One region of the Rossellomorea sp. GCM10028870 genome, then DNA from elsewhere that is predicted to be linked to it. Evidence: riboswitches for the same ligand, from Rfam matches in the RefSeq annotation. Region 1 holds a riboswitch; each other region holds the start of a gene.
The links. A riboswitch is a leader RNA that binds a small molecule or an ion and turns the genes downstream of it on or off. The one in region 1 is predicted to bind cobalamin.
Positions count from the first base shown of each region.

Region 1 (5,083 bases):
CAATATCAATCATCCTGAATGTGAACCGATGATCATCGGTCGTCACTTTCATGTGAAAATAAACGCGAATATCGGAAACTCTTCTGTATCATCTTCCGTTGAAGAAGAAGTGGAGAAAATGACGTGGGCAACTCGTTGGGGTGCCGATACCATAATGGACTTATCAACAGGTAAAAACATTCATACAACAAGGGAGTGGATCATTCGAAACTCCCCTGTCCCTGTTGGTACGGTACCGATCTATCAAGCACTAGAAAAAGTAAACGGAATTGCTGAGAATCTTACATGGGGTGTGTACAGGGATACATTGATCGAACAGGCGGAGCAGGGTGTTGACTATTTCACCATTCATGCAGGTGTTTTATTGAGGTATATTCATCTGACGGCTGATCGTACAACAGGCATTGTTTCCCGTGGAGGTTCAATCATGGCACAATGGTGTCTTGCCCATCATAAAGAGAACTTTCTTTATTCCCATTTTGAAGATATATGTAAGATTTTAAAAGCCTATGATATCTCCGTTTCCTTAGGAGATGGTTTAAGACCCGGATCAATTGCTGATGCGAATGATGAAGCACAGTTTGCCGAGCTTGAAACATTAGGCGAGCTAACCAAAATTGCTTGGAAGCATGATGTACAAGTCATGATTGAAGGCCCTGGTCATGTACCGATGCATATGATTAAAGAGAATGTGGATAAGCAAATGGAAATCTGTCATGAAGCTCCTTTTTATACCTTGGGGCCATTAACGACAGATATTGCACCGGGGTATGATCACATTACTTCCGCCATAGGGGCTACCATGATCGGTTGGTTTGGGACAGCCATGCTGTGCTATGTAACACCGAAAGAGCATCTGGGATTACCGAATAAAGATGATGTGAGAGAAGGTGTCATTGCTTATAAAATCGCAGCACATGCAGCGGATTTGGCGAAAGGCCATCCAGGGGCACAAGTCAGAGATAATGCCGTTTCTAAGGCTCGATTTGAATTTAGATGGAATGACCAATTTAATTTATCCCTGGACCCGGAGCGTGCAAGGGAGTATCATGATGAAACACTTCCTGCAGAAGGGGCAAAAACGGCCCATTTTTGTTCAATGTGTGGCCCGAAATTTTGTTCAATGAGAATATCACATGACATAAGGGGAATGAAGGAGACTAGCATGAATGATGCTCATAAGGAAATAGAAAAAGGATTGAAAGAAAAATCGAAGGAGTTTGTGGAAAATGGATCAAACATCTATCGATAAACCTTCTTGTCATGTACTGAAATTGAAGAATGAGATCGTAAAGCTCAATCAGAGAGTCATCCAACTCGAAAAAGAAGTGAAGAGCATTCAGGAAAACTGCAGACATGTCTTTTATGAAACGGATGTAACAAGATCTTGTATCAAATGTCATTATGTAGAAAGTACCTATTATTAGAAACGTGTAAGGTATGAATTAAATTTCTTTTGACAGCTTATATGTACCGTGCTACGATTATTACAAATTTCGGAATAGTAAATGAATATATTTGTAACTCTTATTGAGAGTGGTGGAGGGACTGGCCCTGTGAAACCCGGCAACCATTCAACCGATGTGTTGAAAAGGTGCTAATTCCTGCAAAGCACTTTGCTTTGGAAAATAAGAGAGGATTCTCATAAACATGAAGCCCTCTCTTTCGCAAGAGAGGGCTTTTCGTTTTTATGAAAGAAAAATTAAATAGACAAATGCAATAGGTGCTGAGTCATGCTCAGCTAAAAGGGAAGACCGGTGAAAATCCGGCACGGTCCCGCCACTGTAATGGGGAGCGACTTATCATTCAACCACTATTTCTGTTGAAATGGGAAGGGATAAGAAGCTGTGAACCTAAGTCAGGAGACCTGCCTGTTGTATGCGCTTATGCTCTACGTGGATATAGAGAGGGGTGAGGAATACGTGTTGAGAATACAAGATTGTCTCAACTCAAGTTAGTGATGCGTATGAATCTCTCTTTCATTTGAAAGGGAGATTTTTTTGTTGATGACAACCATATCAAGTATAAGGAGTGAGGATTGAATGAGTAAGGTGATCAGTTCAAATTTAGGATATCCAAGAATCGGTGAAAAGCGTGAATGGAAAAAGACGCTGGAACAATTTTGGGCAGGGAAGATTGAAAAGGATTCCTTCTTAGAACAAATGGAGGAAATACGAGTCAACCATTTGAAGAAGCAACTGGATCAGGGAATTGATTTGATTCCGGTTGGAGATTTCAGCTCATATGATCATGTGCTTGATACAGCCGTCATGTTCGGCTTGGTTCCTAAGAGGTTTCATTATGGTGGGGGTAAGGTCTCTCTTGAAACGTATTTTGAAATGGCCAGAGGATCAAAGGACGCGGTGGCACTGGAAATGACAAAATGGTTTAACACCAACTATCACTATCTCGTCCCTGAACTTGATGGGATCGTTCCCCGGTTGGTGGAAAATCGTCCCCTCCATTTTTTTAGGGAGGCAAAAGAAAAACTGGGTATAGAAGGAAAACCGGTTATCTTAGGTCCGTTCACATTTGTGAAATTGTCCAAAGGGTATGATAACGGGGACTATAAAACCATCGTTGATCAATTTGTCCCTCTTTATGCTGAAGTATTGCGTGATTTACAGGAAGAGGGTGTAGAGTGGGTACAAATGGATGAACCGATCTTGTGCACATCCATCGGGGATGAAGAGATGGATCAATTTAAAGAAGTCTATCAAACACTTAAAGAATCCTGCCCCGGGTTAAAGATCATCCTCCAAACCTATTATGATAGTTTGGAAAGGTACCAGCGGGTGTTAGCACTCCCAGTGGACGGCATAGGGATAGATTTTATGCATGATCGTGGTAAGAATTTGGCGGCGCTGAAAAGATTTGGTTTTCCTAAAGATAAATTCCTGGCTGCCGGCATTCTTGATGGCAGGAATATTTGGAGAAGTAATCTTGCTGATACCCATTCGCTTCTATCGTTCATTGCAGGGTATGTTCCGAGTGATCGCTTGATCATACAACCATCATGCAGTTTACTTCATGTACCTGTAACCTTGCAGAATGAAGAAGCAATTGATACACCTCTCATTGACGCTCTATCATTTGCTGATGAGAAATTACATGAAATCACAATTTTAACGAAGGGGATTCGTGAGGGAGTCGAGACAATAGAAGATGAGATTGCTCAAAGTGTAACGGCGATTAAGAATTTAAACGAATCACCCCTGCGCAATAATAGGGAGGTGCAGGAAGAGGTTGAGGAATTGCAACCCGATAATGTAGGGAGAAAGGATCCTTTCCATATTCGTAAACTGGAACAGGCGAAGTACTTTTCATTACCTTTTCTACCTACCACTACCATAGGAAGTTTTCCTCAAACCCAGGAAGTAAGAAGGCAAAGGTTGAAATGGAGGAAGGGAGAACTTTCTGATGGGGAGTATCAACAATATATTCATGCGGAAATAAAACGCTGGATTGAAATTCAGGAACAAATAGGTCTTGATGTGTTTGTACATGGGGAATTCGAGCGGACTGATATGGTTGAATTCTTTGGTGAGAAATTAGAAGGTTTTCAATTTACGAAGTTTGGATGGGTACAATCATACGGTTCCAGATGTGTGAAGCCACCACTCATTTACGGTGATGTGAATTTTAAAGAACCGATGACGGTTAAAGAAACCGTATATACCCAATCATTAACCGATAAACCGGTTAAAGGGATGTTAACGGGCCCGATCACGATTCTAAATTGGTCATTTATTCGGAATGATATATCACGATATGAAGTATCGAATCAAATCGCACTTTCTCTCCAAAAAGAGATAGAGGAATTAGAAGCCCATGGGATTCGCATGATACAAGTCGATGAGCCGGCACTTAGGGAAGGTCTGCCTTTAAAGAGTGAAAATTGGGAGGAATATCTAAAGGCTGCCGTTTATGCCTTCAGATTGGCCACTTCATCTGTACAGAAGCAAACCCAGGTCCACACACATATGTGCTATTCGGATTTTGAAGATATTATAGATGCCATCAGTGATCTGGATGCTGATGTCATCTCGATTGAAACATCAAGAAGTCATGGGGAGTTGATCCATGTTTTTGAAGATTATACGTATGACAAAGGGATTGGTCTCGGGGTATATGACATTCATAGTCCACGGGTGCCGAAACGTGAAGAATTAATCCGCAATATACATCGGGCTCTGGAAGTGCTGGATCCCCATTTATTCTGGGTCAACCCGGATTGTGGTTTGAAAACACGTGGGATCGATGAGACGGTCTTAGCTCTTAAAACCATGGTGGAAGCTGCGGAACAAGTGCGTGAAGAAGTGCTTCTTAAAAATGAAAGATAATAGACGGAGAACGAAGAGAAATATGATCGAGTGTAGCTGTACGCTCGTGTGATCCACCTTTACAAAACGCAGGGCGCAGGTGAAAGGAAGTGCGTCCTGCTCATAAGGAGAGAAAGAAAATGCCATACATAGCCATAGGAAGAATCATTCAAGTATTTAATGAACATCAGCCAAATCGCACTATCCTATATTTGGTGAGTGATAAGGGGATTGATGAGTTCCCAAAAGGGAGGGTTTCATTAAAAACCGCTTTAGAATGGCAGGCTAAAGAAATGATATGTAATGTTTATGCTCCCAGTTAAAAAACGAGAGGGAAGAAAAATAAGCTTCCCAAAATCCTTTCAATTGTGTTAACTTAATGTTATACATAGTTTACATACACAAGGGGGATTTGAAAGTGAACGGAGAAAAACTAAGGATGATCATTCACTGTGCCATCTTTGCTGCGATTACGGGGATTTTCGCTCAAATCGAGATTCCACTGCCACTCGTACCAATCAGCGGACAAACATTGGCAGTAGGAATTACCGCGACGATTCTTGGAAGCCGATATGGAGCGTTTGCCATGGTTTGCTATGCAGCCCTGGGAGCAGTGGGTGTTCCTGTATTTGCGGGCTTCAGTGGAGGGGCACAGGTACTGGTCGGTCCTACGGGAGGCTATATTTTCGGCTTTATCGTAGCGGCTTTCTTTACAGGCTTCATTCTTGAAAAAACCAAATTCACCATTCCGATGGCGATGA
Region 1 is NZ_JBHTGN010000006.1:174,122-179,204, reverse strand. Features, by position in the region: gene thiC (phosphomethylpyrimidine synthase ThiC) at 1-1,252, shown strand, start outside; gene ACFQWC_RS21385 (hypothetical protein) at 1,230-1,427, shown strand; SAM riboswitch class I at 1,525-1,635, shown strand; cobalamin riboswitch at 1,705-1,889, shown strand; gene metE (5-methyltetrahydropteroyltriglutamate--homocysteine S-methyltransferase) at 2,043-4,343, shown strand; gene ACFQWC_RS21375 (hypothetical protein) at 4,463-4,645, shown strand; gene ACFQWC_RS21370 (biotin transporter BioY) at 4,735-5,083, shown strand, end outside.

Region 2 (5,083 bases), on a different contig from region 1:
AATTCGAAACAGATGTTGATCTCACATAATAGGTCGTTTTCAACCCTGACTTCCATGCATCTAAATGAAGAGATAATAACTCTATCGCCTTGATATCATTTCGCACATACAAGTTAAACGATATTCCCTGATCTATATGACGCTGTCTCTTCTCATTTTGTTTAATACTCCAGTGCTGATCTACGTTATAGGCCGTTTTGTAATACCAGGTTGTCTTAGGTGATAAATCAGGGGCTGTAACAGGAATCTTATAATCTTTCTTTTCTTCTGAGTACTCTAATCTGAACAAAGGATCTATACTTGCTGTGGATCCGGCTATGATCGAGGTGGATGAATTAGGGGCGACGGCCATTAAATATCCGTTTCGTATCCCTTTAGTAGAAACTTCCTCCCTGAGTACATTCCACCTTGGTCCTGAATATCCTTTTTTGGAAAAATACTCTCCGGTGGACCAATCTGAACCGCTGAAATATGGATAAGATCCTTTTTCTATTGCTAATTCATGACTGGCTTTAATCGTGTAATAGGCAACATCCTCGTATAAGGAATCACAATAATCAACGGCTTCATCGCTCTCCCATTTCAACCCTTTTAAAGCAAGAAGGTGATGCCACCCAAAGGTTCCTAATCCAATCCCTCTATAGCGCCTGTTTGTCAGTTGGGCTTGCAGGACTGGAAGTTTATTTATATCAATGACATTATCCAGTAATCTTACTCCTATGGACACCACTCTTTCCAGCTCATCATCCATTACCGTTTTAGCTAAAGAAACAGATGCCAGATTACAGACGACATAATCTCCCGGAGATTTATAGGTAATGATTTTCCCGTCCTTTATGACCTCTTCTTCCATAATGGTCGCACTCATATTCTGGGCGATTTCCGTACATAAATTACTGCAGTAAATCATCCCCTTATGCTGATTGGCATTTAGCCGATTGACTGTATCTCGGTAAAACATATAGGGTGTTCCCGTTTCAAGCTGGGAAATCATGATCCGCTTGAAAATTTCAATCGCTGGGACCACTTCCCTTGAAAGGTCAGGGTTTTCTACACACTCCCAGTACTTATCCCTGAACGAGCCTTCTCCATCCTTTTCGTCATAGTAATCTTCCAGTGAAAAACCCATGCCTATTTTCACTTCATGAGGATCAAATAAATACCATTCCCCTCTTTTCTCCACTTGCTCCATAAATAAATCAGGTAAGCTGACACCTGTGAAGAGGTCATGAGTACGCTGCCTTTCATCTCCATTATTTAATCGCGTATCAAGAAAAGGAAAAATATCCTTATGCCATACATCTAAATATACAGCGATTGCTCCTTGACGCTGGCCTAATTGATCAACCGATACGGCCGTGTTATTTAATTGCTTCATCCATGGAATAACACCTGAACTTACACCCTTGAAGCCTTTAATATCACTTCCTCTGCTTCGGACTTTCCCTAAATAGATACCCAGGCCTCCACCGTTTTTACTTAATGTGGAAACATCTGTATTGCTGTCATAAATGCTCCTTAAATCATCTGCCACCGTATCAATAAAACAACTTGATAACTGACCATGACTTTTCCCCGCATTGGCGAATGTAGGGGTGGCTACCGTCATATACAAATTGGATAGTGCCCAATACGCTTCCTGAATGAGCGCCATCCGCTTATCACGCGGTTCGTTCATAAAGAGAGTCATGGCAATGATCAATAATCGCTCTTGTGGTAATTCAAGAATCTTTCCATCATGGGATTTTGTTAAATACCGCTCTGTTAATGTGACGATCCCTATGTAAGTAAACAATTGATCTTTAGATGAATCCATGATCGTTGCCAGGAAGTCTATATCTTCTTTTGTATAAGATTCGAGCAGGGCTGACGTATATAATTTCCGATCAGTCAACTCGTGAATTGATTTATTAAAGGAACTGTATAACTTGTCTTTTTCAATTCCCCTGGAATTAGCAACTGTACGATAAAGGTTTTTTAAATAAAGTGTTGCAGCCACATAGGTCCAATCGGGTTCATGGGCAGAAATACGTTCAACTGCAGTGAGAATCATGAAATGATAAAGCTTTTCTTTACTCAGTACAGACTGTCCGTTAGCATACATAAAAATCTTTTCATCGAATTCTTTAAAATGGAGCTGTGGAAAACGACTGTGGAGACTTGTTATAATCTCCTCTGCTTCCACTATTAGTCGCTGCTCTTGTGATACGATTGACATAAATATTCCTCCCAATTTATACAGTGTGGATAGGATTCAAAAAAGCCCATCCTTCAGAAGGATGGGCCTAATATATACGGAGATATGTACATAGACTTAAAGCCTATTACAATCCTCGCTTTATCCTCCCAATTCCCGAAGAAGATAACACGTGAATAAATAAGGCAGGTCTCCTGACTCATGCTTCACCCTACTCTAAGGCCTTCCCATCGTATAAGACAGTGGCAGTTCCTTATTTCGTCAGCACTTACAGTTGCGGGGACAGCTCCGGATTCACACCGGATTCCCTTTTAAGTCCATTCAGACACCCTATTCACAGGTTATAATCAATATATTGTTAAAATCATCAAACATAACACTAAATGTTGTGTTCTGTATCATCATAAACGATTAAAAATGAATTTACAAGTGGAACTATTCACTTTGTTTAGAAGTTGAAATCTTTTAATAGTATCACTCTATTACACTCGTAAAGTCAAGAGTTGTAATAAGTTGAACAGAAGGAAGGATAAATCCTTCCTATGAAATATGCTTATAATTATTATTTTCCATGAAAAGAATAGGAGAAGATTGAATACAACCTTCAAATGGACACTAGTCAGCCGACACCTTCCTACATGTTAGTTGAAGAAAATGTTCCCACTCTCTATAATTCAAATAGAAGGTTGTTTGACAGTATTCTTTGGTCCCCAATATTTTTTATTGGCTGTTTAAATGGAGAATGAACTCGATTTAAACAGCCTCTTTTTTTTAGTTCGGCTTTAATGTATGTGAAAATCCTCTTACAATTTCATTTCTACCCGGGAGCTTTCAGTTCAAATGTAACCGCATACACAATAGTGAAAGAGGGACCATATAAGCAATTTAATGTATTTCAACCTTATTACAATCAATACTTTTCAGCTTAAATACTTTCTTTTTACGGTTTTTTCATTTAAAATGCGCATTAAGTGATTTTTTTCGAAATCACACCTTAGTTCTGAAAGGAGTCTATTATGAAAAAATTATTAACGACTTTACTATTAGCATTACTAACGATTGGACTAGCCGCTTGCGGTTCGAACGAGGAGAGCCAAAAACAAGCTGAAGATAAAGCGAAGACAGAAGAAAAAAGCGATGGACAGGCTCAAGAGGAGCAAGCTAAGCAGATGGAAGAAATGCAGAAGAAAATGGATGAACAAAAGGTTGAAAAAGATAAGATCGTTGCCATTGTAAACGATGAAAAAATTAAAGGTGAAGATTTCAACAACGTATTGACTCAATCACAAATGCAGTATCAACAAATGGGTCAAGACCCGACAAGTAAAGAGGCAGCAAAGAAGATAAAAGAACAAACTATTGATAGTCTGGTTGGACAAACACTCCTTATGCAGCAAGCCGATGAAAAAGGATATAAGGCATCAGAAGATGAAATCAATAAACAACTGGAAGAAGTTAAAAAGCAGTACGGTGATGAAAAGAAGTTTGAAGATGCAATGAAAAAAGCCGGATTCACGATGGATGAGTTAAAAACTCAAATCGCTGAAAACATCAAATACACAAACTACGTTGAGAAAGAAATCAAAGTAGAAGAAGTCTCTGAAGAGGAAATGAAGAAGTTTTACGATCAGTACGCAAGTCAGCAAGGTCAGGGTGAATCAAAGGATGCACCAAAATTTGAAGAAGTTAAACCTCAGATCAAGACTCAGTTAGAACAACAGAAAAAACAAGAAAAGCTTGTTCAACACGTAGAAGATTTAAAGAAAAATGCTAAAGTCGATGTAAAAATCTAAAGCACCATTGTAGAAAGCCACCTGTATAGATAGGTGGCTTTCTTATGTTCTATTCCTCCCCGATGTTTTCCTCTCATCAAGAAGGGTATTGTACAACAACGACTCATTAAGGGAGGATGAAAGATAATGACAAAGAGAGCCAATGACAATCCAGAACAAATCAATAAAGATCATGACGGCATTCTTGATCAGCATGAAAGTGAGCAGAATGTGGACCCAATTCCCCTCGATGACTTAAAAAAAGAGCAGCGGGACGAGAAAAATAAACATCATACGAAAGATGACTCATCAAGCAAAGAATAATACGTTAATCAAAAGCCCTGTGGGATTCCCACAGGGCACTCTTCTTATTTAGATAACCAATCCGTATGGAATGTTCCTTCCTTATCCACTCGCTGATACGTATGGGCTCCAAAATAATCACGTTGGGCTTGAAGGAGGTTGGCAGGGAGTGACTCTGAGCGATAGCTGTCATAATATGCTAAAGCACTCGCTAGACCTGGTACAGGGATACCTAATTTAATGGCTGTAGCCACCACTTCTCTCGCTTCCTCCTGATAGTTTTCTACGATTTCCTTGAAATATGGATCAAGAAGTAAATTCGTTAATCCCGGTTCACGATCATAGGCTTTCTTGATTTCTTCCAGGAAGCCTGCACGAATGATGCATCCACCTCTGAAAATCATGGAAATCTCGCCGGGCTTCAGGTTCCAGTTATACTCATCCGAAGCAGATTGAAGCTGGGCGAAACCTTGTGCATAGGAACAAATTTTGCTTAAATAGAGAGCTTTACGAATCATTTCGATAAACTCTTCTTTGTTACCGGAGAACGTTTTATTCTTCGGCCCTTTTAAAATCTTGCTTGCTTTCACACGTTCTTCCTTCATGGCAGAGATGAAACGGGCAAACACAGACTCAGTAATGATTGATAATGGTACACCTAATTCCAGTGCAGAAATACTCGTCCATTTCCCAGTACCTTTTTGTCCTGCTGTATCCAGGATCACTTCAACAAGGGGCTTTCCTGTTTCTTCATCCACCTTGGTAAAGATATCCGCCGTGATTTCAATCAGGTAGCTGTCCAGCTCCCCCG
Region 2 is NZ_JBHTGN010000001.1:1,764,857-1,769,939, forward strand. Features, by position in the region: gene ACFQWC_RS09070 (ribonucleoside-diphosphate reductase subunit alpha) at 1-2,218, opposite strand, end outside; cobalamin riboswitch at 2,365-2,545, opposite strand; gene ACFQWC_RS09075 (SurA N-terminal domain-containing protein) at 3,214-3,990, shown strand; gene ACFQWC_RS09080 (hypothetical protein) at 4,117-4,293, shown strand; gene gndA (NADP-dependent phosphogluconate dehydrogenase) at 4,338-5,083, opposite strand, start outside.
Region 2: linked by a shared signal. The riboswitch ahead of ACFQWC_RS09070 (ribonucleoside-diphosphate reductase subunit alpha) and the one ahead of metE (5-methyltetrahydropteroyltriglutamate--homocysteine S-methyltransferase) in region 1 are both predicted to bind cobalamin.

Region 3 (5,083 bases), on a different contig from region 1:
CATCTCTACCTCTTTTCTTTAGTTGTTAGTTCGATAATTCTAAAAATTATTACAATTAATAGTGTAAATTTAAATCTGTCATGTTTGTATGGGGGTTTGTTTAGGGACTATTTAACTACTGATTGGAGTTTAACAATCATTTATCTTCTGATTTTTTAGGAGGGGGTAGGAGGAAAGTTGCGAAATAATGGCGGTGAGTTGGGGTTGTTCAGAAAACAAAACAAATATAGTGGCTAACAATCAACGAGAAATCAGCCGAATAAAAAAATGATAAAAGAAAACCTCCTTTTATCATTAAAAGTGTCATTATTCTAATTCATAATAGCTTATTTCATTGGACATTTTATTGGATGCAAGTTTGAATCCTTTCTCTGTTTGCCCGGTTTTTACATAATATAAAAATAGTTGTCTTTCATAATGCTGATACATCAACTTGCTCCCCGTTTTGTTGAAATGGGGGAGAGCTGTATATTCAATATACTCATATAGTTCTTGTTCATTTCCTTTTATGGTAAGTAAGTATATTTCAAAGAAAACGTAGGTGGGGTCCTGATGCTGAGTAGCCCTTTTTAGTCCTTTTGTCGCTAATTGATTGAGTTCTTCGGAAGAAAGCAGATTCCCTTTCAGACAAGCTAGTATATATCCGCTGAGTGTGACTAAATAATGTGACGCTGGCGTGTCTTCATTAATAAGTTTTAATGCTTTTTCATAGGAATCTTTTGATTCAGAATATCGTTTTCTCCTAAAATATTCGAATCCCAGATTGTTATGGATTTTATGTGCCCTTTCCTTGGAATTAACGGATTCACAGACTCTGAGGAGCTTATCATACTGTTGTTTGGTTTCTTCCATATCAAAGGGTTCTTTGGCATTCAATTGAATTAAAATTAACGTTTCAGAATCGATGACCCTAAGGATATTCAATGTTTTTTGGAAAAAATGCAAGGCTCTTTGCCCATAATAATAGGCAAAGGTGTTTGAATGAATGGAATGATAGGCTAATGCCAAATGAAAATAATATTCGGAGTTCGGATATTCATCGTCAATCTGTTTCAATACATTTATGCAAGTGTTAAATTGTCTTGTTGAATGATAGTAGATCCCTTTGACATGAAGTAATAAATTTTGTTCGAAAGGGGATAGAGGATAGTTTTTGTTTTCGAACATGCCCAGGATTTCCTTGGCTTTTCCATGCTTGTTCAAAAATAAATAATATCTTGCCAGGAAAAGGTTGTATTGAATGATGAAGTCAGATAGAAACCTTAAAGGTTCCTTTTCGATTTCACCTTTAAGTTGATGGATGTCATTGGTTCGAATCATAATAATTGCATCATTCCATTCAGATAATTTAGCCTGTAACGAATGATACCGAGAACGTTCGACTTCCATATTGATTCCAAGCTTCCTTGCCAGTAAATCAGTAATTTCACTGGAATACTCTGTGATCCCTCTTTCGATTTTACTTAGATGTGTGGTAGAGCAGATCCCCTGTGCAAGCTGCTCTTGAGTCAAACCCGAATCTTCACGATGAAATTTAATTAATTTACCTTCGATCATACTACACCCCAAATGAACTATTTTATTATCCATTATAGGAAATATTTTCTCGGTATTCTATAGGTTTAGAACAAGACGGAGGTCTGAAGGCAATAACATCCAAATCGCATCTCTATACTGTTTTTCTCTTTTCTTCCTAGAGTTGATCCTGTACTTCTTTCACCAGAAGAAGGAATCCTGGATGACTTCCCGCTCTAAAACCAACCCCGTTTTCATTCCAATTTGGATCAATAGACTAGCCCTTATAAACACTCAAAGCCTAGAGAAGCTCTGAGTGTTCTTGTTTATTAGGAGAGTTAGCAATCAGGGACTTTTCACAAAATAAGCGCACGATTTTTTCTATGCTCTTTTCGCAAAGGAGCCGTATTGAAAAGCCTCGATTCTTCTTCCGTCTTTGGTATGACTTTTGGTACCGGCTTGGGCTTACCATTTTCATCAACGGCGACCATCGTCAGGAATGATTCAGTCGTCAGGGTTTTGACACTCGTTACAAGATTCGTAGAGTAGACCTTTACATATACTTCCATGGATGTTCGACCTGTAGACGTAACGTAGGCTTCCAGACTTAACGCATCACCGACCGTTGCAGACGACAAAAAGTCGACGGAGTCAATCGATGCCGTGACGACGACTGAGCTGGAGTGCTTCATTGCTGATAGTGCCGCAATTTCATCAATATAGGAAAGGACTTTCCCTCCAAAAATCGTTTGCATATGATTGGTGTCCGGTGGCAGTACCAATTTTGTTTGTATGGTTCGTGAACGTTCTACCGAATAAGCTTGTTCCATTTTCTCATCTCCCAGTTTAATTTCTGAAATAAAAAAAAGCATCTCCCTTTGAAAAGAAGATGCGGCTACTTCAAGCGGACGTCCAGAATCCTGTGATTCCTCATTTGGCTCATATAGCGCAACACCCTCCTATCTCCCGTAGGAACTCTGTGTTCTTCTCAATTGGCAGGTCTCCTGGCTCAGCGTCAACAATTTCATATTCCTTCCCATTTCGATTCGAAACAGTGGATCCATACGAAATCTCAGCTTTACAGTGGCGGGACCGCGTTGGACTTTCACCAACTTCCCTTTTAAGAAGATGACCTGATCATCTTCACCAATGAGCAATGTTTAAATTGTGAACGCTTTTATTTTATCACAGGAATGAGAAGTAAGGTCTTTATTTGGTAGGAATTATTGTATTAAAATTAGAAAATTTACCTAAATATTGAAACTTTTCTACAACCCTTCCGTAGATAATATTGTAGCTAGAAGTTTTATAAAATAGTGAATCAGTTGCTCGACTGATTTATAGAAAAGTTTGAGAGGGGTTGTCAGAATGCTAGGATCATTAAGTATTATCGGATTTTTCATGTTCTTGATTCCTGTTCTGGTTATTGCAGCTATTGCAGGAATCGCGTATTATTTCTGGATGAGGTTCCGCTATCGTACAGCGAGATCCAACCAGGCACTGATCATTACCGGACCGAAACTGGGGGATCCTGAAAAGGAAACGAATATTTTCACCGACCAGGAAGGGCGTTCCATGAAAATCATCAGGGGTGGAGGGTACAGATTAAGACGTTTCCAAACATCTACACCTGTTAATCTTACATCCTTCCAATTAAAATTATCGACACCGAGAGTTTACACAAATGGCGGAGTACCAATCGTTGCAGACGCAGTGGCCATGGTGAAGGTGGCAGACACATTAAACGGAATTGCGAACTATGCCGAGCAGTTCCTAGGTAAGGACCAAAAAGAGATTGAAGATGAAATCATTGAGGTACTGGGAAGTAATCTTCGTGCGATTCTTTCTAAAATGACGGTTGAAGATATCAACAGCAACCGTGAAAAGTTTAACGCTGACGTATCTGAAATTGCTCAGAAGCAGCTGGATCTTATGGGCTTCAAAATTACGTCACTCGGGCTAACGGACATAAGAGATGCTGACGAAGAAAATGGATACTTAAAAAATCTTGGTCGTCCACGTATCGCCGAGGTTCGCAAGCAAGCTGAAATTGCAGAAGCAAACACCGAGCGTGAAACCCGTATTCACCGTGCCCAAACCGATCAGGAAGCGAAAGAGGAAGAATACAAGCGTCAAATTACCATTGCCCAATCGAAAAAAGAGAAGGACATCAAAGACGCAGCCTTCAAAGAAGAAACAGAGCGGGCAAGAGCGAAATCCGAACAGTCCTATGAGTTGGAAAAAGCCAAACTTACAAAGGAAGTGAAAGAGGAAGAGTTAACCCTTCAATTCCTTGAACGTGAACGTGCCGTTAAACTTGAAGCAGAAGAATCAAAAGTTCGTAAAACGAAAGCCGACGCCGAATACTACGAAACCACTCGTAAAGCGGAAGCGGAAGCTCGCAAGGCTGAAATTGACGGGGAAGCGAAAGCCAAGATACGCAGAGAAGAAGGTTCTGCTGAAGCCGATGTTATCAGAGAGCGAGGTAAAGCGGAAGCCGAATCCCGTAAACTGCTGGCAGAAGCAATGGAGAAACATGGTGATGTCATCATTACCGAGAAACTAATCGAAATGCTGCCTGTTTTCGCAGAGAAAATTGCTCAGCCTCTTAACAATATTGACTCTGTTAAAATCATTGATTCCGGTAATGGCCAGGGAGTTCCTTCCTTTGGGAAAAGCATCACCAGAACGATGCTTGATATGCAGGAACCGTTACGCGAAATGACTGGCATCGATGTAGGTGAATTACTGAAGTCATATGCAAATAGATCCCATGAAAGACCTTATCAGCCAGCGATCTCTGAAACAGCTGACAAGGAAGTCGCTGTGACGAACGAAAAGGAAGAAACAGAGGTAAAGGAAGACAGCCAAAGTAAATAATGAGAGGGAGATGTCTCGGGTATATGGGGGCATCTCTTTTTTTGAGTGGGATAAAAAGAGTGCCAGGCACGGGATGTTGATTCTGTACCTGGCACCTGTTGTTATGACCACTGTACCAGGTACAAATCGGATAAATTGTACCTGGTACAGCAGATCTATTTTAGAGTGAGGACAATTCAAATGTTAAAAAATTCAAATATTCAACAGTCAAATTCTCCCGGATATTCAACCGGTGAATACACCTCAAAATTCAACTGTCAAAAAAGAGCAAATTTCAACAGTCAAACACCCATTCATACCCTAAACCCCAACCTTAATATGCTTGGAGCCCTCAACATCAAATAGCCCCAAGTCCGTCAGCTTCAACTGAGGAATCACAGGTAACGTTAGAAATGATAAGGTAAGAAACGGATTGAAGTCCCGGGAGAAACCTAATTCAATAAAGGCGCTCTTCAACAGGTCGAGCCCTGATACCACTTCTTCAAATCCCTGATCGGACATCAACCCTGCTATCGGTAAAGGAAGAGAAGCGATGACATTTCCGTCTCTCACCATCACCAGGCCGCCATGCATTTCGTTAAGCGCCTCGATGGCTTGCAGGATATCACGATCATTTGTACCTGTTGCGACAATATTGTGTGAATCATGGGCAATGGTGGTAGCGATGGCTCCCTCTTTCAATCCGAAT
Region 3 is NZ_JBHTGN010000002.1:72,627-77,709, reverse strand. Features, by position in the region: gene ACFQWC_RS11275 (helix-turn-helix domain-containing protein) at 307-1,557, opposite strand; gene ACFQWC_RS11270 (acyl-CoA thioesterase) at 1,872-2,345, opposite strand; cobalamin riboswitch at 2,493-2,681, opposite strand; gene ACFQWC_RS11265 (flotillin family protein) at 2,884-4,395, shown strand; gene ade (adenine deaminase) at 4,696-5,083, opposite strand, start outside.
Region 3: linked by a shared signal. The riboswitch ahead of ACFQWC_RS11270 (acyl-CoA thioesterase) and the one ahead of metE (5-methyltetrahydropteroyltriglutamate--homocysteine S-methyltransferase) in region 1 are both predicted to bind cobalamin.

Region 4 (5,083 bases), on a different contig from region 1:
GCTCTTTATCTTCTTTAACGTGATCATTTTTCTTCATATAAAAACTCCTTTCTGCCAATTAGTTTGGCGAAAGGAGTTTTTTTCATTCTCGGGGAATGATACATTTTTTTAAAGCCCTTAAGCTTTTGGGTTATCCCAATGACTCTCAATAAATTCGTCACGACCGGATTTCGCCCGGTCTTGTTTATATTCATCGGGATTCTTTTTGTAGAACTTTTGATGATATTCTTCTGCCTGGTAGAAGGTTGAGGCAGGTAGGATCTTTGTGACGATTGGATTTTTGAATCGTCCACTTTCTTCTATTTCTTTCTTCGAGTTTTCTGCTAATTGTTTTTGATGATCATTGTGATAGAAAATAGCTGTGCGATACTGGTCACCGCGATCATGGAATTGTCCTCCGTCATCAGTCGGATCAATTTGCGGCCAGTATAGTTCTAATAATCTTTCATAGGGAAAGAGAGCAGGGTCGAAGGTAATTTGAACAGCTTCATAATGTCCGCTGTTACCGGCTTTGATATCCTGATAGGTAGGGTTTTCAAGATGGCCCCCTGAATAACCTGATACGACGTCAATAATACCCGGTAGTTCATCAAATGGTTTTACCATACACCAAAAACAACCCCCGGCAAAAGTAGCGAACTCTTTCTTTTCATTCATTGCGAAAACCTCCTATACATATGCCACTCTAAAGTAGTAAAGCAATAGCTTGAAAAAGATTCTATCATGAAAGGGAGGAAGCGACAATCAATTAGCATCAAAGCTTCTTTGCCTATATGGTTTACTATAAGTGGGCAATTGATAAATCACATAAGCCAAAGCTCTTTTCCTATTCTATAGCCCAGGCATCAACATGCATTATAGAGGTAGATTCAATCATTCTGCAAATTTCCACAAATTCATAAAAATCAATTCACTAACGATGATAACTTGTGTATAATTCATGTGAACGGAACAATTACATATGATACGAGATTAGGTGAAGCGGAAGTTTCGGTAGCAAACTTTTAGCTTCATAATAGGGAAGTTGGTGTAATTCCAACGCGGTCCCGCCACTGTAAATGGAAGTGCGCTGTATGAATGCCACTGTACTAATAGGTATGGGAAGGTGCAGCAAACATTGACCATGAGCCAGGAGACCTGCCTAATGTCTTTCGCACCAAATCTACGCGGATAGAAAGGTGTAATGTGCATGTTTGACGGTATGGAAGCCATTTTTGCATCTTACACAACATCTCTAGTCCCACTAGAGGTGTTTTTTTGTCTGACAATAAGTTCAATTCACAGGGGGAAAAAACATGAAACACTTCAAAATCATTTTCGCACTATTATTATCTTTAGGGATCCTCTCAGCATGCGGTGCTGATGGTGAAAATGTAGAAAAGGGAAAAGGTAATGGAGAAGTCACTAAGGGACAATCTGATTTCCCTTTGTCGGTAAGCGACGCTCTTAGTAATAAAGTTACGCTGGAAGAGCAACCTAAGCATATTGTTTCATTGATTCCAAGCAACACAGAAATCTTATTCGAGTTAGGGTTGAATAAGGAAATTGTGGGGGTTTCAGATTTTGATAATTATCCAAAAGAAGCGGCGGAGAAAGAAAAAATAGGTGGAATGGAATTTAACGTTGAGAAGATTATCAGTCTGAATCCGGATTTGGTTCTCGCTCATGAGTCCACTGCTGTTTCGGCAGAAGAGGGGTTAGAACAGCTTCGAGGTGCAGGGGTAAAGGTATATATCGTACGTGATGCCCATAACTTTGAGGAAGTATACACCACGATGGAAAACATCGGCACATTGGTCGGCAAGAAAGATGAAGCTGAATCCATCATTTCGGAGATGAAAGCTGATCTAGAATCCATTAAGGAAAAAGTCAGTGGTGTCTCCGAAAAGAAAAAAGTGTATATAGAGGTGTCACCTTCGCCTGACATATATTCTACAGGTAAAAATACATTCATCGATCAAATGCTATCACTTGTAAATGCCGAAAATGTGATGAGTGATCAAGAGGGATGGATCCAAGTAAACCAGGAAGCAGTCATCGCATCAAATCCAGACATCATCATTACAACATATGGTTACTACAGCGAAAATCCTAAAGAACAAGTGATGGGCCGGGAAGGATGGAAAGACGTGAGTGCTGTGAAAAATGAGGAAGTTCATGACGTACATTCTGACCTGGTCACACGTACTGGCCCAAGACTGGTTGAAGGAGTAGAGGAAATTGCAAAGTCGATCTATCCGGAGTTATTTACAGAATAAAATATGGATAACATACGGATTGGCAGTATCGTTTTTACTATTCGCTCTTCTTGCCGGTATATCGATTGGAACCATTCCGGTGCCGCCGAAGGACATTTTGTACATCGTCGGAGCTAAATGGTTAGGATACCATTTACCAGAAGAGATTGATCCGATGTTTACAAACATTGTCTTTTCAATTAGATTACCCAGAGTATTATTGGCACTTTTGGTTGGAAGCTCCTTAGCAATCGCAGGAGCTTCTTTTCAAGGACTTTTGCGCAACCCGCTGGCGGATCCGTATACATTGGGTGTGTCTTCAGGAGCATCAGTCGGAGCTGTTATTACATTGTTTTTTAATTGGAGCATTCCGTTCATTGGTAAGTTTACGCTTCCTTTTCTCAGTATTCTTTGTTCGATTATTACCGTGTTCCTCGTATTATGGTTTGCGCAAAAAGTTGAAAGAACAATGAAGGTAGAAACAATCATATTAACAGGAATTATTTTCAGCTCTTTTTTAGGGTCCTTTATTTCCTTAATGATCGCCCTAACTGGAGAAGAATTAAGGCAAATCATTGGTTGGCTTCTTGGAAGTGTATCCATGAGAGGGTGGGATTACATTGCGATTATATTCCCGTTTTTCCTTATTGGAGTGATTTTGTTGTTTTTTAATAGCAAGGAACTGAATGGCATGAGTTTTGGTGAAGAACAAGCCCATCATATCGGGATATCCGTACAAAAGAGAAAACTGCTCATCTTAATTGCAGGAAGTATCCTGACAGGAGCGGCTGTCGCCGTTTCAGGTACGATCGGATTTGTTGGTCTTGTGGTCCCTCATTTTCTACGGAGGATGGTAGGGCATGATCATAAGCATTTACTTCCTTTGTCTATCATAGTAGGCGGAGGCTTTCTCGTTCTGGCGGATCTTATCTCGAGAACCATCATTGCACCCACAGAACTTCCAATCGGAGTGATAACATCCCTAATCGGTGCCCCCATGTTTGCTTATATTCTCCTAAAGAAAAGAGGTCTTTCATCATGATTGATATAAACGGGGTGACTGTTGGATACAACGATAAAAAAATCGTGGAAGACATGAATTTTCATATAGATAAAGGAGAATTCTTTGGGATTCTTGGACCTAACGGCAGTGGAAAGACGACGCTGTTAAAAGCCATGACGGGTCTGCTTCCATTAATGGATGGAACCATCACGTTAAAAGGAAAAAAACTGCATCATTTTTCTTCAAGGGATTTAGCAACACAGTTAGCGGTACTTCCTCAGATATCGACAGAATCCTTCTCCTATGAAGTGAGGGAAACGGTTATGCTTGGGAGATATGCTCACCAGAAAGGTTTTTTTAAAGGAACGACTGAACGTGATGTTGAAATCGTAGAGAGGGTAATGAACCAAACGGGCATTACGTCCTTTCAGCACCGCTACCTTCATGAATTGTCAGGGGGAGAACGGCAGCGGGTGTTCCTAGCACAGGCTCTGGCTCAGGAACCACAGGTCCTGTTGCTTGATGAACCTACTAATCATCTTGATCTATCGTATCAGAAATCACTATTGGATTTAATCAAGAATCAAACGGTACACGAAAAATTAACGGTAATCGCGATCTTTCATGATTTAAATTTAGCAAGTTTATACTGTGATCGCTTACTTCTCTTAGACAAAGGAAGAACCAAACTTCTCCACCACCCGGAAGAGGTTCTGAAAGAGAAACATATAGAAGAGGTGTATCATACAAAGGTTCAAAAACAGGCTCATCCTTTAGTGGCAAAACCTCAAATGGTAATCGTTCCTGAGGAGAGTGCGACAGAGAACTTTGTGTTAGATGAAAGTTACCTAAACGTGAAGGAAGAATACATACATTTCTCTGCCCCTTATCCATTAAAATGCATGTCCTCAGGGATTATTGGTGCAGGAATAGGCTGGTACAAGCACTTTATCAATCGTAAAGTCCCTGCAGATTATGACTGCCCGGATTATCAAGAGGATATGAAAGAATTTCTTGTTCAAAGGAACCTGGATCCCTCATTGTCTGTAGGCATGATGACGGCTCTTCCTTTAAATAATATGGTATGTGATCATTTCGAAGTTCAGGGGCATTCCATATTCGTTGTGGTGACAGCAGGTATCGGGAATGCGATTGATATCTCTACAAGTTATCAATTTGATATAGATACAAGGCCAGGCACGATTAATATGTGGGTGTTCCTAAATGGGAATCTATCAGATGAAGCATATATTGAAGCCCTTGTAACTTCAACAGAAGCGAAAGTGAGAGCCCTTCACGACATGAATGTGAGGGACAGACGAACAGGTCAGCTTGCAACCGGGACACCGACCGACAGTATTTTGATTGCCTCCAGTCAAAAAGGTGAGCTGGAACCCTTTGCCGGGCCGATTACGCCGATAGGGAAGTTGATTGGGCGCGGTGTGTATGAGGTAACGAAAAAAGCCATTCAACGCTATTTGGATCAAACATAGTAGAATTATTTCAACGACAGGGTGATTGTGGAGAGGGGGAGTCGACTTGGGAACCCTATATTTTATTACCGGAGGGGTTAGAAGTGGCAAAAGCTCTTTTGCTGAAAAATGGGCAATAGAGATGAAAAAGTCAAACGTTCCATTGGTCTATCTTGCTTGTGGTGTGAACACTGACAGGGAGATGGAGCAAAGAATCTTGAAACACCAGCAGGACCGGCAAGCGTCTGCTGGTGAATGGAGGACGATTGAATGTCCCGATTCGATTGAATGGATAGTCAACCACATACCTCAACACTCCGTTGTTCTGTTAGACTGCCTCACGACTCTTTTAACAAATGAGATGTATGGTA
Region 4 is NZ_JBHTGN010000001.1:932,203-937,285, forward strand. Features, by position in the region: gene ACFQWC_RS04885 (hypothetical protein) at 1-37, opposite strand, end outside; gene msrA (peptide-methionine (S)-S-oxide reductase MsrA) at 118-657, opposite strand; cobalamin riboswitch at 958-1,159, shown strand; gene ACFQWC_RS04895 (ABC transporter substrate-binding protein) at 1,296-2,258, shown strand; gene ACFQWC_RS04900 (FecCD family ABC transporter permease) at 2,221-3,279, shown strand; gene ACFQWC_RS04905 (adenosylcobinamide amidohydrolase) at 3,276-4,733, shown strand; gene ACFQWC_RS04910 (bifunctional adenosylcobinamide kinase/adenosylcobinamide-phosphate guanylyltransferase) at 4,780-5,083, shown strand, end outside.
Region 4: linked by a shared signal. The riboswitch ahead of ACFQWC_RS04895 (ABC transporter substrate-binding protein) and the one ahead of metE (5-methyltetrahydropteroyltriglutamate--homocysteine S-methyltransferase) in region 1 are both predicted to bind cobalamin.